One region of the Bacterioplanoides pacificum genome, then DNA from elsewhere that is predicted to be linked to it. Evidence: predicted binding sites of a transcription regulator. Region 1 holds the regulator's gene; each other region holds the start of a gene.
The links. The regulator FNR, encoded in region 1, switches genes on or off when oxygen is low (the NO sensors DNR and NnrR bind a similar motif). The targets are predictions, from matches to a motif close to TTGATNTANATCAA.

Region 1 (3,170 bases):
GTATAATCTGGTCGCTTTGCCCATCGCAGCTGCCGGTCTGGTTCCTCCCTGGGCCGCCGCCATTGGTATGTCGCTCAGCTCGCTGATTGTCGTTACTAACGCCCTGCGCCTGAACCGTATCGGACGCCTGGCTAAAGAGACCTGATCCATGGATATTATTTACGTTCTGGTTCCGTTGTCGTTGCTGTTACTGGCCATCGCCATCGGTATTTTTTTCTGGGCGGTCCGCAGTGGCCAGTTCGATGATATGGAATCCCCGGCCCATAAGATCCTGTTTGACGATGACGAACCGGAAAAACCACAAGCGCCGGATCAGGCGACCGATGACACACAACCACGCTGTTAAGCGCCCCTGCGACTATGAATGAACCGTTATCACTGCTGACCGCCCTGCTGATTGGTCTGTTTGGTGCCAGCCATTGCCTGGTGATGTGCGGTGGCATCGCCGCCGCTACCGGCAACAGCAGCTTACCAGAGCGCCGCCTGGCATCACTGCTGGCGTTTAATGGTGGCCGTATCAGCTCCTATGCCGTTGCCGGTTTACTGGTCGGTGCTGCCGGCTTATGGCTGCAACAACTGCATGACAGCCTGATGCTGCTATTACGCTCACTGGCGGGGGTGATGCTGATACTGATGGGACTTTACGTCGCCCGCTGGGCCAGCTGGCTGACCCGTATCGAACGGCTGGGGCAATATCTGTGGCGTTTTTTACAACCGCAGACCGGACGTTTGTTGCAGCAGTCGTCTCTGACGGCACGCTTTGGACTCGGTATGTTATGGGGATGGTTACCCTGTGGTCTGATTTACAGCACCCTGAGCTGGGTTGCCGCTAATGGTGACCCGTTATTGGGCGCCTTAACCATGGCGACCTTTGGCCTCGGCACTCTGCCCGCGTTACTGGCCGGAGGTTTGGCCGCCGCCACCCTGAGCCGTTGGCTCAACCATCAGCTCACCCGGCAACTGGCCGGTCTGCTGTTGATTGGCTACGGCTTATGGACAGTTACTTCGGTGTGGTTACCAGTCCTTGACAGATCCATCAGTCACTAGGAGTATAGAGCCAGTTTTCGAATGACCTGGCGTTAACGCACCGGGTACTCACACCGGATATTAGTATGAAATCATCTACCGCTCCTTCGCCACTGCGTGGCACTCAGCCGCATTGTCAGACCTGCTCCCTGAATGCACTGTGTTTGCCTCTGTCGCTGAACGATAACGACATGGAACGCCTGGACGACATTATTCGTCGTGGCCGGCCGATCCAGAAAGGTCAGTTATTATTTCAGCAGGGCGAACCCTTTCAGTCAGTATTTGCGGTGCGTACCGGTGCGTTAAAAACCTACACCCTGGCATCAAACGGCGAAGAACAGATCACCGGATTCCACCTGGCCAGTGAACTGGTCGGCCTGGCGGGTTACAACAATGACTTTTATCCGCTGTCAGCGAAAGCACTGGAAACCACGACCGTGTGTGAAATTCCGCTGACCCAGCTGGATGAACTGGCCGATGAGCTGCCCGACCTGCGTAAACAGCTGATGCGCACTATGGGGACAGAAATCCGTCATGACCAGAACATGATGTTGCTGCTGAGTAAAAAGAATGCCGAAGAACGGGTGGCGTCGTTCCTGATGGATATTTCCACCCGTTATGCCCGCCGTGGCTTTTCAGCGACCCACTTCCGTCTGCCAATGTCACGGGTCGATATCAGTAATCATCTTGGTCTGGCGGTCGAAACCATCAGCAGGGTGTTTACCCGCTTCCAGAAAAACGGCCTGATCGAAACCCAGGGCAAAGAAATTATTCTGCAGGATATCGATACCCTCAATCAGCTGGCCGGGCTGGTTTCTGACGACGACTGTGGTCACAGCGACAGCAAATAACCACAGCTGTACCACTGACATTTCCCTGTTCAGGGAAATGTCAGTTTAATCAAGGCATTCTTCCCCTCTTTCTCCATTATCTGGCACAGCACCTGCGTTATATTTTTGACGACTGGTTTTTCTGGCGCTGTTTTTTGAATAAAAACTACGCAAGTCCAATCAGGCTATTCTAAGGTAACAATACAGGGACTGAACTCAGCCGGCTGATGAACGGCATTCGGTACCGTTACGAGGTATAACGCTATGGGAATCTGCACCCGGGAACTGCTGGCGCGGTTATGGAAGCGTTTTTATCACCCGCGCAGGGGCGCCAGCTGCGAACACTTTATTAATAACTACCAGCTGTTGGTGGAAGGCGTTAACCGGGTCGCCTGACAATGCCCGCCAGATGTAATCCGGCGGCTTGCGAAGGTTCCCTGAACCCTGGCTTTTTGTTATAAAGCCCTGCTTAACTCCGGCCTGCGGGCCCGCATTTCCTTCAGGAGCAGTTTCCGGCCATGCAAGACGTTGCCACTTTTGACCCACGCCAAGCCAACGAACCGGCCAGCCCGGTTGTCAGCGATCAGGAACGCAAGCAGAAAACCAACTTTAATAAGTTACAGAAACGCCTGCGCCGTAACGTCGGCAAAGCCATCGAAGATTACAACATGATTCAGGATGGCGATAAAATCATGGTCTGCCTGTCGGGTGGTAAAGACTCCTATACCATGCTCGACATCCTGATGAGTCTGCAAAAAAGCGCTCCGGTTAAGTTTGAGCTGGTCGCCGTGAATATGGACCAGAAACAGCCCGGTTTCCCTGAACATATCCTGCCTGCCTATCTGGAACAGCTGGGAGTGCCGTATCACATCGTCGAAAAAGACACCTACAGCGTGGTAAAAGAGGTCATCCCGGAAGGTAAAACCACCTGTGGTTTATGCTCCCGCCTGCGGCGTGGCACCCTGTATGGGTTTGCCGAAAAAATTGGTGCCAACAAAATTGCCCTCGGCCACCACCGCGACGACATCATCGAAACCCTGTTCCTCAATATGTTTCATGGCGGTAAATTAAAAGCGATGCCGCCTAAGCTGCTGAGCGATGACCAGAAACACGTATTAATCCGGCCACTGGCGTATTGCAAAGAAAAAGACATCGAAGCCTTTGCCACAGCCAAAGAATTTCCGATTATTCCGTGTAATTTATGTGGTTCACAGGAAAATCTGCAGCGCCAGAACATTAAACAGATGCTGGCCGCCTGGGATAAAGAACAACCTGGCCGCAGCGAAAACATTTTTGCCGCGATCAGCAATGTTG
Region 2 (3,170 bases), on a different contig from region 1:
CGTTATAGACCGTCAGCATACCGGCCTGCAGATATTCATCCATCAGCTGCCGATAGGCTACCTGATAACGCTGCACCTTAGCGACTTCTGTCGCCAGATCGCGGCCGTCCTGGATCAGCCGGTTCATATTCAGGGTAATAACATTCACCGATCCGGTTGCCACGCCACCGGCACCCAGTGAGTAAGAAAAAGTATTATCACTGATTTCACTGCGTAACCGGCAACAGGATGCCAGACTGTCGGCGCTGTCCGACTGATAGATAAAAAAGGAACTGCCACGATTCAGCTGGGCAGCCATAGCACGGGCAAACGCCTGATCTTTGCATTGCCCGTCTTCAGTCAGCATGGCGACGGTGACCACCGGAAACGTCAGAATACTTTTGCTGCGCTCAGCGTTAAACCAATCAAGGAAAAACTCCTGCAGTTTTGCCAGAGTCTGCCAGCAGGGTTTGCTGTAATCCGGAAACACGAAATCACCAAACATACTGTCGAAATAGTATTTGTCGTAGATCGATAAATTCCAGAACACACTCTGATAACCACGCGCTGCCGCCGGCTGATTAATAGCATAAACCACATGCTGAAGATGGTTAGCAATCTGATCCCGGTGCGTGGTGAGATAATCGTCACCATAATCTTTGCGGGCAAAATAGTCGAAATAGGTTAAAAATTCGACCGTCGCCACGGCACCGGCAAACTGACTGCTGACAGCAAATACAAAATTCACAAACGCACCACAAAACGATTCGATGTGTTTCGGTGCCAGTGATTCGCCCCCCAGCCTGGTCAGCCCATCCAGCAGGAAGGGATACATAGTAACGGAGACACAATAGGGTTTCAGACTGGTTTCATCGTGTACATAAATTTCATGATTCTCGATCTGGCGGATATATTCCTGTGCCAGTTCATCCCCGAATAAATCAGCAATTTTTGCTGAAACCTGAGCCCGGTTAATCTGCACGAAATAGTCTTTCATCATTTCGGCTTCCAGCGTGGCAATATTTTTTTCCGTCACATTGGCGTTGGCATCCATCCGCGAACCATCGGCGGCATTATGAGCTGCCAGATAATGGTGGATAAAGTCCAGCTTCTGATGAATATGATCCGAGCTCAGCTTCAGCATATTAATTCTCCTTACGGTCATTCTCTGTTATTGATGAAATTTTTCATTCAGGCAGCGCTGGCTGCGTAAATCGATAAAACGCTGATTGGTTGTCGGCGATTCCAGGCCACCCAGCTGGGCGATCCAGGGGCCGGTTTTCAGGTATGTCAGCTGCTGTTTCAGCGTATCCGGCACGTCATCCAGGCCAGTGTACAAACAACGCTTAATACCCCGCTCCGCGACCCGGCGTAACAACCCCAGCAACACATCCGGCTGCCACTCGCCACCGAGAAACAACACACAACTGATCAGACCGTGATAATCATCCAGCCGCTGACACAGATAACTTTCCGTCAGGCGCTGGCCGGCGGTCGGAGGCCAGGTCGCGGCACTATGACAACCGGCACAGCGCAACGGGCAACCACTGATGGTGTAGGCCAGAGAGACTTCTCCCGGCACTTCCTGGAACACAACCTGTTCCTGTGAGAAATTCATAAACCCCATATCTAGTGCCAACCAATCAAAAGAAACACAACATGATGTGGAGATTAGCGATAGACCATTCAAATAAATTGATATAAATCAATTTTTAGCCAGCACTACTCCTTCAGGGGTAATGGCAATAATGATCACTCGTTCAGACAACGGCAGGTTTTACAGCCACAAAAAAGGCCGGTAATCACCGGCCTTAAAGCGCAAAGAAGCAGAGAGTTCAGCCCGCTTTGCCATCCGGACGAGGGCTCAGTAACAACGCGGCATAACACACAACAAACAACAGAAAGGCCAGACACCATAAAGCGGCGGACAACGCCAGGGTAAACATTACCCCGGCAGGCCAGAGGATGATCAGCAGCGAGCGTAACAGCGCGGCCAATAACAGTGCGACAAAGGCCAGTGACATCAGCGGCCGGGGTTGCAGCGGACGCCCAGAATGGCCCAGCGAAACCCGGGCAATCATCGCCAGGATCATACCGCCCACGGCACCGGCGATAAGGGCATGTAAAGCCGTACTGAAAGACACCGCCAGCCCCAGATAATGTAACGCCAGCAGCAGCAATCCCAGTGGTATAAACCAATAGGACAGATGCAGCGACCACAACAGCGGAATACGACGGGTCACCTGAATACGCCAGCGCGCAACCCGCCAGCCCTGGGCAACCGCAGCCAGCAGTAATAACGCCGCCAGCACAGTGTCATTCAGCTGTTGGTATAAACGACTGACAAACAACAGCAACAACAGCGCGCTGCTGAACAGCACCAGTTTTTCCAGCCAGGGCAATGGCTCAACTTTCGCTGTCATACTGCCATTAGCGGTAAACATCGGCATCACCCGGCCACCAATCAGGGTAATCATCAGCACCAGCAACCAGCTGACGTTATAACTGCCCCATTGCAGCAGCGCCGGATTGTTGTCAGCCGCGCCCCAATGCATCAGGGCATTACTGGCCGTGACCAGTAATAACAGTGCCACAAAAACATAATTGCGCCGTTGCTTAACACGCCACAACATGCGCCCGAACAGCCAGGCCACCAATGGCACAAACGCCAGGTCAACCGCGGCCGTCAGCCACCAGGGAAATACATCGCCCGCCAGCATCATCAGCCGGGCGGCCAGCCACAGTAATGTCAGCCACAGCAGCGCTGCGCCGTGAGTGGCACGCTGGCCAGTCCAGTTCTGGACTGCGGTTAATAAAAATCCTGCCACCACCGCCATGGCGAAACCAAACAACATTTCGTGGCTATGCCAGAATAGCGATTGAGTTGCGCTCATTAACGGCAGGCCCTGCAGACTGGCGCCCCATAACAACATCGCCAGGCTGCTGAAGCCGGCTGCCAATAAAAACAGTGGCCGGAACGCCTGCCCCCACAACGGATGGTTTGCTTTCAGTACATGATTCATAACCGCTCACACTTCCACAGATAACACCGGTATCGGCTGGTTTGCTGCTCAGGCATTCAGTTCCTGTTCGATCTGGCGATCAACCGATGACACATAATAGTCATCCGAAAATGCCGACTCCGGTTCTTTCAGCCATAACAGGCACACCACCCAGCTGATAAAGCCCCC
Region 3 (3,170 bases), 260 kb from region 1:
TTAAACGCGCCACCGAATGTTTCTCCATATACTCCGACATATCAATGCGAACCATGGCATCTTTGCTGTCGAACAGGAAGGTGGCCAGCGCCTTACATAACTCGGTTTTCCCCACCCCGGTTGGCCCCAGAAACAGGAAAGAACCATTCGGCCGGTTCGGGTCGCTCAGCCCGGCGCGGGAACGACGAACGGCATTCGACACCGCAGTAATCGCCTGGTCCTGCCCGACCACCGAATCGTGTAATACCTGCTCCATACGCAATAATTTATCGCGTTCACCTTCCAGCATTTTATTGACCGGTACGCCGGTCCATTTGGAGACAACTTCGGCAATTTCGTCTTCCGTCACTTTATTACGCAGCAGGGTAAATTCCTGCGTACCGCTGACCTCCGCCTCATTGGCCGCCGCCAGCTGTTTTTCCAGCTCCGGAATCGTGCCGTATTGCAGCTCTGACATTTTTTGCAGATCGCCGGCACGGCGGGCCGCTTCCAGATCAATTCTGGCCTGTTCCAGTTGTTCTTTCGATTTCGATGCCCCTTCCAGTAAGGCTTTTTCTTTTTTCCACACCTCTTCCAGTTCGACATAGGCTGTGCCGGCTTTATTAATTTCTTCGTTAAGGCCGGACAGACGTTTTTTCGCGGCGTCGTCTTTTTCTTTCTTCAGTGCTTCGCGTTCAATTTTTAACTGAATTAAACGGCGTTCGAGTTTGTCCATTTCCTGAGGTTTGGAATCGATTTCCATGCGGATCACGGAAGCAGCTTCATCCACCAGGTCAATGGCTTTATCCGGTAACTGACGGTCGGTGATATAACGCTGCGACAACTTAGACGCCGCAATAATGGCGCTGTCGGTGATCTGTACCCCGTGGTGCACTTCGTAACGCTCTTTTAAGCCGCGCAAAATCGCAATGGTATCTTCTTCAGACGGCTCATCCACCAGCACTTTCTGGAAACGACGTTCCAGGGCGGCGTCTTTTTCGATGTATTCCCGGTATTCATCCAGCGTGGTGGCACCAACACAATGCAACTCCCCCCGGGCCAGGGCCGGTTTCAGCATATTACCGGCATCCATCGCACCGTCCGATTTACCGGCACCCACCATGGTGTGCAATTCGTCGATAAACAGGATGATACGACCATCGTGTTTCGACACGTCTTTTAATACCGCTTTCAGCCGTTCTTCAAACTCACCGCGGTATTTCGCCCCTGCCACCAGGGCGCCCATATCGAGCGATAAAATCCGTTTATCTTTCAGGTTTTCCGGTACTTCACCGTTAATAATACGTTGTGCCAGACCTTCAACCACTGCTGTTTTACCCACCCCGGGCTGACCAATTAACACCGGGTTGTTTTTAGTACGGCGCTGTAACACCTGCACGGTACGGCGGATTTCATCATCGCGGCCAATGACCGGATCCAGCTTGCCCTGCTCAGCGCGTTCAGTCAGATCGATACAATATTTATCCAGCGACTGACGATTATCTTCGGCATTCGCATCGTTCACCGCTTCACCGCCACGCATGTCTTTAATAGCGTTTTCCAGCGCTTCGGCTTTCAGGCCAACATCCGCCAGCACTTTACCGGCAGCGCCACGATCCTGCAGCGCCACCAATAAAAAGATTTCGCTGGAAACAAACTGATCGCCACGCTTTTGTGCGTCTTTATCAGCCAGATTTAATAACCGCCCCAGTTCCTGGGCCAGCTGGATATTGCCGTCCGGCGAACTGACCGTCGGCTGCTCCTGTAATACCGCCCGCAGTGCCCGCTCCAGTTCGGATACATTCACACCGGCGCGACGAATCACGTCTTTGATGGAACTGTTGGTTTGCTCCAGCAGCGCCAGCAACACGTGTACCGTATCAATCTGATTATGATCCTGACCCAATGCCAGACTCTGACTTTCTGCCAGGGCATTCTGTAAACTGGTGGTCAAACGATCCATACGCATAATGGTCAATCCTCAATCGTTAACTCAATGGCTGTTATTCTATCTGGGGTTGTATTAGTTTTTTTCAACACCTAGAGGCAAATATTTATTTTATCTAATAGCAGAACCACTGCCAGCCGCTCCTATCAGCTGCCCCCGACACAATTAATATGATCCCGTTGTTGCGCTTTTAAAGCCCCTGAATTCAAAATACGATCCGAAATTTGTTCAAAACCTGATATTCATCAAGAGAGCCCCTGTGACCACCTCCCCTTTAACCGCAACGGTTACGGATTCCCGTAGCGCCTTACGCCAGGCAGCCTTATTCCTGATTCTGGGTGAAGCCCTGCTGGCCATTATGGGTGCCCTGATCAAACTGGTATCCGATGAGCTCAGTACCGAACAGATTGTGTTTTTCCGCAACCTGGCCGGGCTGATCATTCTGCTGCCGATGATCCTGCGCCAGGGCCCTGCCCTGCTGCACACCCGGGTCTGGCACTGGCATCTGATGCGAGGGCTGGTAGGTGTCAGCGCGATGTATTGTTATTTCTGGGCAATTGCCAATATGCCACTGACTGAGGCATTTCTGGTAAAACTTTCCAGCCCGCTGTTTATGCCACTTATCGCCTGGTTATGGTTGTCTGAGTCCTCGGGTAAACATTCACTGCTGGCGTTGTTGGTGGGCTTTACCGGGGTCGCCTTTATTCTGCGCCCTGGTGATGACAGTGCGTTTACCCTGGCAGCACTGATTGGCCTGTTAGGCGCCCTGCTGGCGGCCCTGGCCAAAGTCACCATTCGCCGTATGTCAGCGACTCAGGAGCCCAGTCAGCGCATTGTGTTTTATTTTGCAGTGATTGCTGCCGCGATTTCATTACCCGCCGCACTGCTCAACTGGCAACCGGTACCGACCCATTATTGGTTGTTATTGTTATTGATTGGTTGTGTTGCCACGCTTGGCCAGCTGGCACTGACGCGCGCCTACAAAACCGCACCCACCGGCAGCGTCGGGGTGTATGCCTATAGCGCCGTGGTTTATGGTGCACTGATGGGCTGGATGTTCTGGGGTGAGATTCCCGCCTGGAGCACCTGGGTCGGGGCGGCACTGATCGTCACATCCGGCGTCATTAATCTGAGGAAATAACAGCTGTCGGAGCACAAACTTAGACATAAGTCGGTGTTTAACAAAAAACAACAACATTATTTCCTGAAAATCCAATATAGTAATGAAATAGATGGATTACTA
Region 4 (3,170 bases), 130 kb from region 1:
ATGTATTGGCGCACCCGCAACAACCGGCGATGCTGCACGCGCTGGAGGAGCTGGAACATTTTTCCCGTGATTTGCGCATTCTGGGTACTTATCCGGCGCACGAATACCGCAACCGCAGCGCGTTTGTGTAACACCTGGCGGTGTTGGTTAACGCCGCCGGACAACAGCTACGCCTGTTGCTGTTGTCCGCCGGATGTGGCGAATTACATCGCCTGTCTGAATAATTCACATACCTGCTCAAAGCTCGGCTGAATCGGGTTAGTGAGACCACAGGCGTCTTTCATGGCGTTTTCTGCCAGTGTTGGAATGTCCTGTTCCTGCATCCCCAACTCTGCAACACCGGTAGGAATATTGACATCGGCGGCCAGCGCTTTAATCGCATCGATACATAATTGTGCCCCTTGTGCGGCGGTTTTTCCCTGGACCTCACAGCCCATGGCTGCGGCTACCTCAGTCAGCCGTTCACTGGCGACCTGGGCATTAAACTGCTGCACGTGAGGCAACAGAATGGCGTTGCAAACCCCGTGTGGTAAATCATAAAAGCCACCCAGCTGGTGGGCCATCGCATGGACGTATCCCAGCGAAGCGTTGTTAAACGCCATGCCGGCCATAAACTGGGCATAGGCCATTTTGTCGCGGGCTTCGGCGTTATTGCCGTCGCTGACGGCGGTGCGTAAATAACGGCTGATCAGGCTGATCGCGTGTAATGCATTGGCATCAGTAATGGGAGTGGCAGCGGTGGAGACATAAGCTTCGATGGCGTGGGTTAATGCATCCATACCGGTAGCCGCTGTCAGTGAGGCGGGCATACCCAGCATCAGATCCGGATCATTGACCGATAATACCGGTGTGGTGTGTTTATCCACGATGGCCATTTTCACATGGCGGCTGTCGTCGGTAATGATGCAGAAACGGGTCATTTCGCTGGCGGTACCGGCGGTGGTATTGATGGCAATCAGTGGCAACTGAGGTTTGGCCGACTGATCCACCCCCTCATAATCTTTAATGGAACCGCCGTTGGTCGCTACCAGAGCGATGCCTTTGGCGCAATCGTGTGGTGAGCCACCGCCGAGGGAAATCACACAATCACACTGGTTTTCCTGCAGAGCCGATAAGCCGTGCTCAACGTTGGTGGTGTTGGGGTTGGGTTTGACTTCGTCATAAACCACTGCAGCGACACCATGCTGCTGCAGTAAAGCGGTCACTTTTGCCACCACGCCCAGCTGCACCAGCGGCGCATCGGTAACGATCAGGGCTTTTTTAAAACCGTAAGACTGAACGGCTTTGGCAGCGTCCTGTAAACAGCCGCTGCCCATCAGGTTAACGGCCGGGATAAAAAAAGTGCTGACACTCATGGCGTATTTCTCGTATTGATTAAGTTGTGAATACGTTAGCCGCGAGTCCGCTGTCCTGCACTTGATGTATCGCAAGGTTTATAACGATAACGCCACCACTTACTTTTATTGACGTTTATTGCTGTGCCTGTTTCATCAATATTCCCTGATAAGGCTGTAATTGGTTTGGGATGTTCTGATGATGGGTGTTTTTTAGCGCCGTTGCTGTCTGACAGATGTTGGGCAGAGGTTGTGTGGTTGCAGAAAAATTCAGTACGATCAGCAATACGTCATGATTCAGCTGGCGTTGGTAAAGCAGGATATCCGGTTCACTGTCCAGCAACATTAAATCGCCACTGTGTAGCGCCGCGGTTTGTTTCCTTAACCAGATTAATTGCCGGTACCAGTTTAATAAACTGTCCGGCTCGGACTGTTGTTCGCTGACGCTGATACCGTTAACCGGCTGATGGGGTAACCAGTGGCTGGCGGTGCTGAATCCCGTGTGCTGCGGTTGCCAGAACATGGGTTTACGACAGCCATCGCGGCCATTGTGTAATGGCCAGTAACGTAAGCCAAGCGGATCCTGGATGTGTTTGCGCGCTACCGTTTGTTGCGGCATACCGAGTTCTTCGCCGTAATATAAGTAGGGCGTACCACGCAGGGTCAGCAGCAGTAACGCCAGTAATTTCAGTCTGGCCCGGGTTTGTTCGCCGCCGGCACCGTCTGCCTGATAGCGGCTGGCGTGGCGGACAAAGTCGTGATTGCTGAGGGTGTAGTTGGGCCAGTTCTGGTCGCCCAATAAATCCGACCATTTACGGATCACGTCAGCAAAGGCTTTTGCATTAAACGGACAACGTAAAAATTCAAAGTTAAATGCCTGGTGTAACTCGTCATTGTCGCCGTAATAACTGGCTGGCAGCTGGCTGTTAGCGTTATCTGCGAGCATAACTTCGCCAACCATCATGCGCTCCGGGTAAGCATCAAGCCACTGGCGCATGTCTTTTAATAATGCGTGCATTTCTGTCTGGTCGCGATCAAAAATATGCTGCTGGCGATCGTAGGGGCGGCCGATTTTAAACCATCGGGTCGGGTTATTACGCCAATGCTGATCTTTAAAATACAGGTTTACGACATCCAGCCGGAAACCGTCCACACCTTTATCCAGCCAGAACTCCATGACCTGTTTAATGGCTTTTTTAACTGCCGGATTACGCCAGTTTAAATCCGGCTGCTGGGGTAAAAATGAGTGGTAATACCAGGCTTGCCGGCCGTGGTGGTAACTCCAGCCTTTGCCACCAAAACAGCCCAGCCAGTTATTTGGGGCTTTATCGGCGGGGCCGGGGTGCCACAGATACCAGTCGGCTTTTTCTGAGTCGGGATTACAGCTTTCGATAAACCAGGGGTGTTGGTCGGAACTGTGATTAACCACTAAATCAATAATGATGCGGATATGACGCCGGTGGGCCTGGTGCAATAATTCATCAAAGTCGGCCATGCTGCCGAACAGCGGATCAATGGCGCAATAATCCTGAATGTCATAGCCGAAGTCAGCCATCGGTGACGGGTAAAAGGGGGATAGCCAGATGGCATCAATGCCGAGTGACTGCTCGCTGCCGTCGTTGAGGTAGTCGAGTCGCGAAATCAGCCCTGGCAGGTCGCCGATACCGTCGGGCTGGTGCGGGTTATCCTGAAAACTGCGTGGATAGATCTGATAAACAACGCCTTGTTTCCACCACGTCATGTTGTGCCACCCGCTGTTAAAAGCGCAGAGTTTAGCTGCGCGTTATTACAGCCGGGTGTCAGCGTTCCAGCTTTTGTGCCCGGTATTCACCCGGC

Region 2: a site for FNR is predicted at 1,675-1,688, ahead of nrdG (anaerobic ribonucleoside-triphosphate reductase activating protein). Genes of this name have one in related genera too.
Region 3: a site for FNR is predicted at 2,163-2,176, ahead of clpB (ATP-dependent chaperone ClpB). Genes of this name have one in related genera too.
Region 4: a site for FNR is predicted at 1,417-1,430, ahead of yiaY (L-threonine dehydrogenase). Genes of this name have one in related genera too.

Annotation. Positions count from the first base shown of each region.
Region 1 is NZ_JBHRYB010000005.1:377,764-380,933, reverse strand. It holds gene ACFOMG_RS06385 (heavy metal translocating P-type ATPase) at 1-145, shown strand, start outside; gene ccoS (cbb3-type cytochrome oxidase assembly protein CcoS) at 149-346, shown strand; gene ACFOMG_RS06375 (sulfite exporter TauE/SafE family protein) at 361-1,047, shown strand; gene fnr (fumarate/nitrate reduction transcriptional regulator Fnr) at 1,113-1,877, shown strand; gene ACFOMG_RS06365 (hypothetical protein) at 2,121-2,252, shown strand; gene ttcA (tRNA 2-thiocytidine(32) synthetase TtcA) at 2,375-3,170, shown strand, end outside.
Region 2 is NZ_JBHRYB010000014.1:135,739-138,908, reverse strand. It holds gene nrdD (anaerobic ribonucleoside-triphosphate reductase) at 1-1,123, opposite strand, end outside; gene nrdG (anaerobic ribonucleoside-triphosphate reductase activating protein) at 1,151-1,597, opposite strand; gene ACFOMG_RS14645 (NnrS family protein) at 1,815-3,002, opposite strand; gene ACFOMG_RS14640 (MFS transporter) at 3,051-3,170, opposite strand, start outside.
Region 3 is NZ_JBHRYB010000005.1:116,601-119,770, reverse strand. It holds gene clpB (ATP-dependent chaperone ClpB) at 1-1,948, opposite strand, end outside; gene ACFOMG_RS05170 (DMT family transporter) at 2,187-3,068, shown strand.
Region 4 is NZ_JBHRYB010000005.1:252,392-255,561, forward strand. It holds gene ACFOMG_RS05790 (prephenate dehydratase) at 1-131, shown strand, start outside; gene yiaY (L-threonine dehydrogenase) at 204-1,355, opposite strand; gene ACFOMG_RS05800 (alpha-amylase family glycosyl hydrolase) at 1,471-3,075, opposite strand; gene ACFOMG_RS05805 (AraC family transcriptional regulator) at 3,134-3,170, opposite strand, start outside.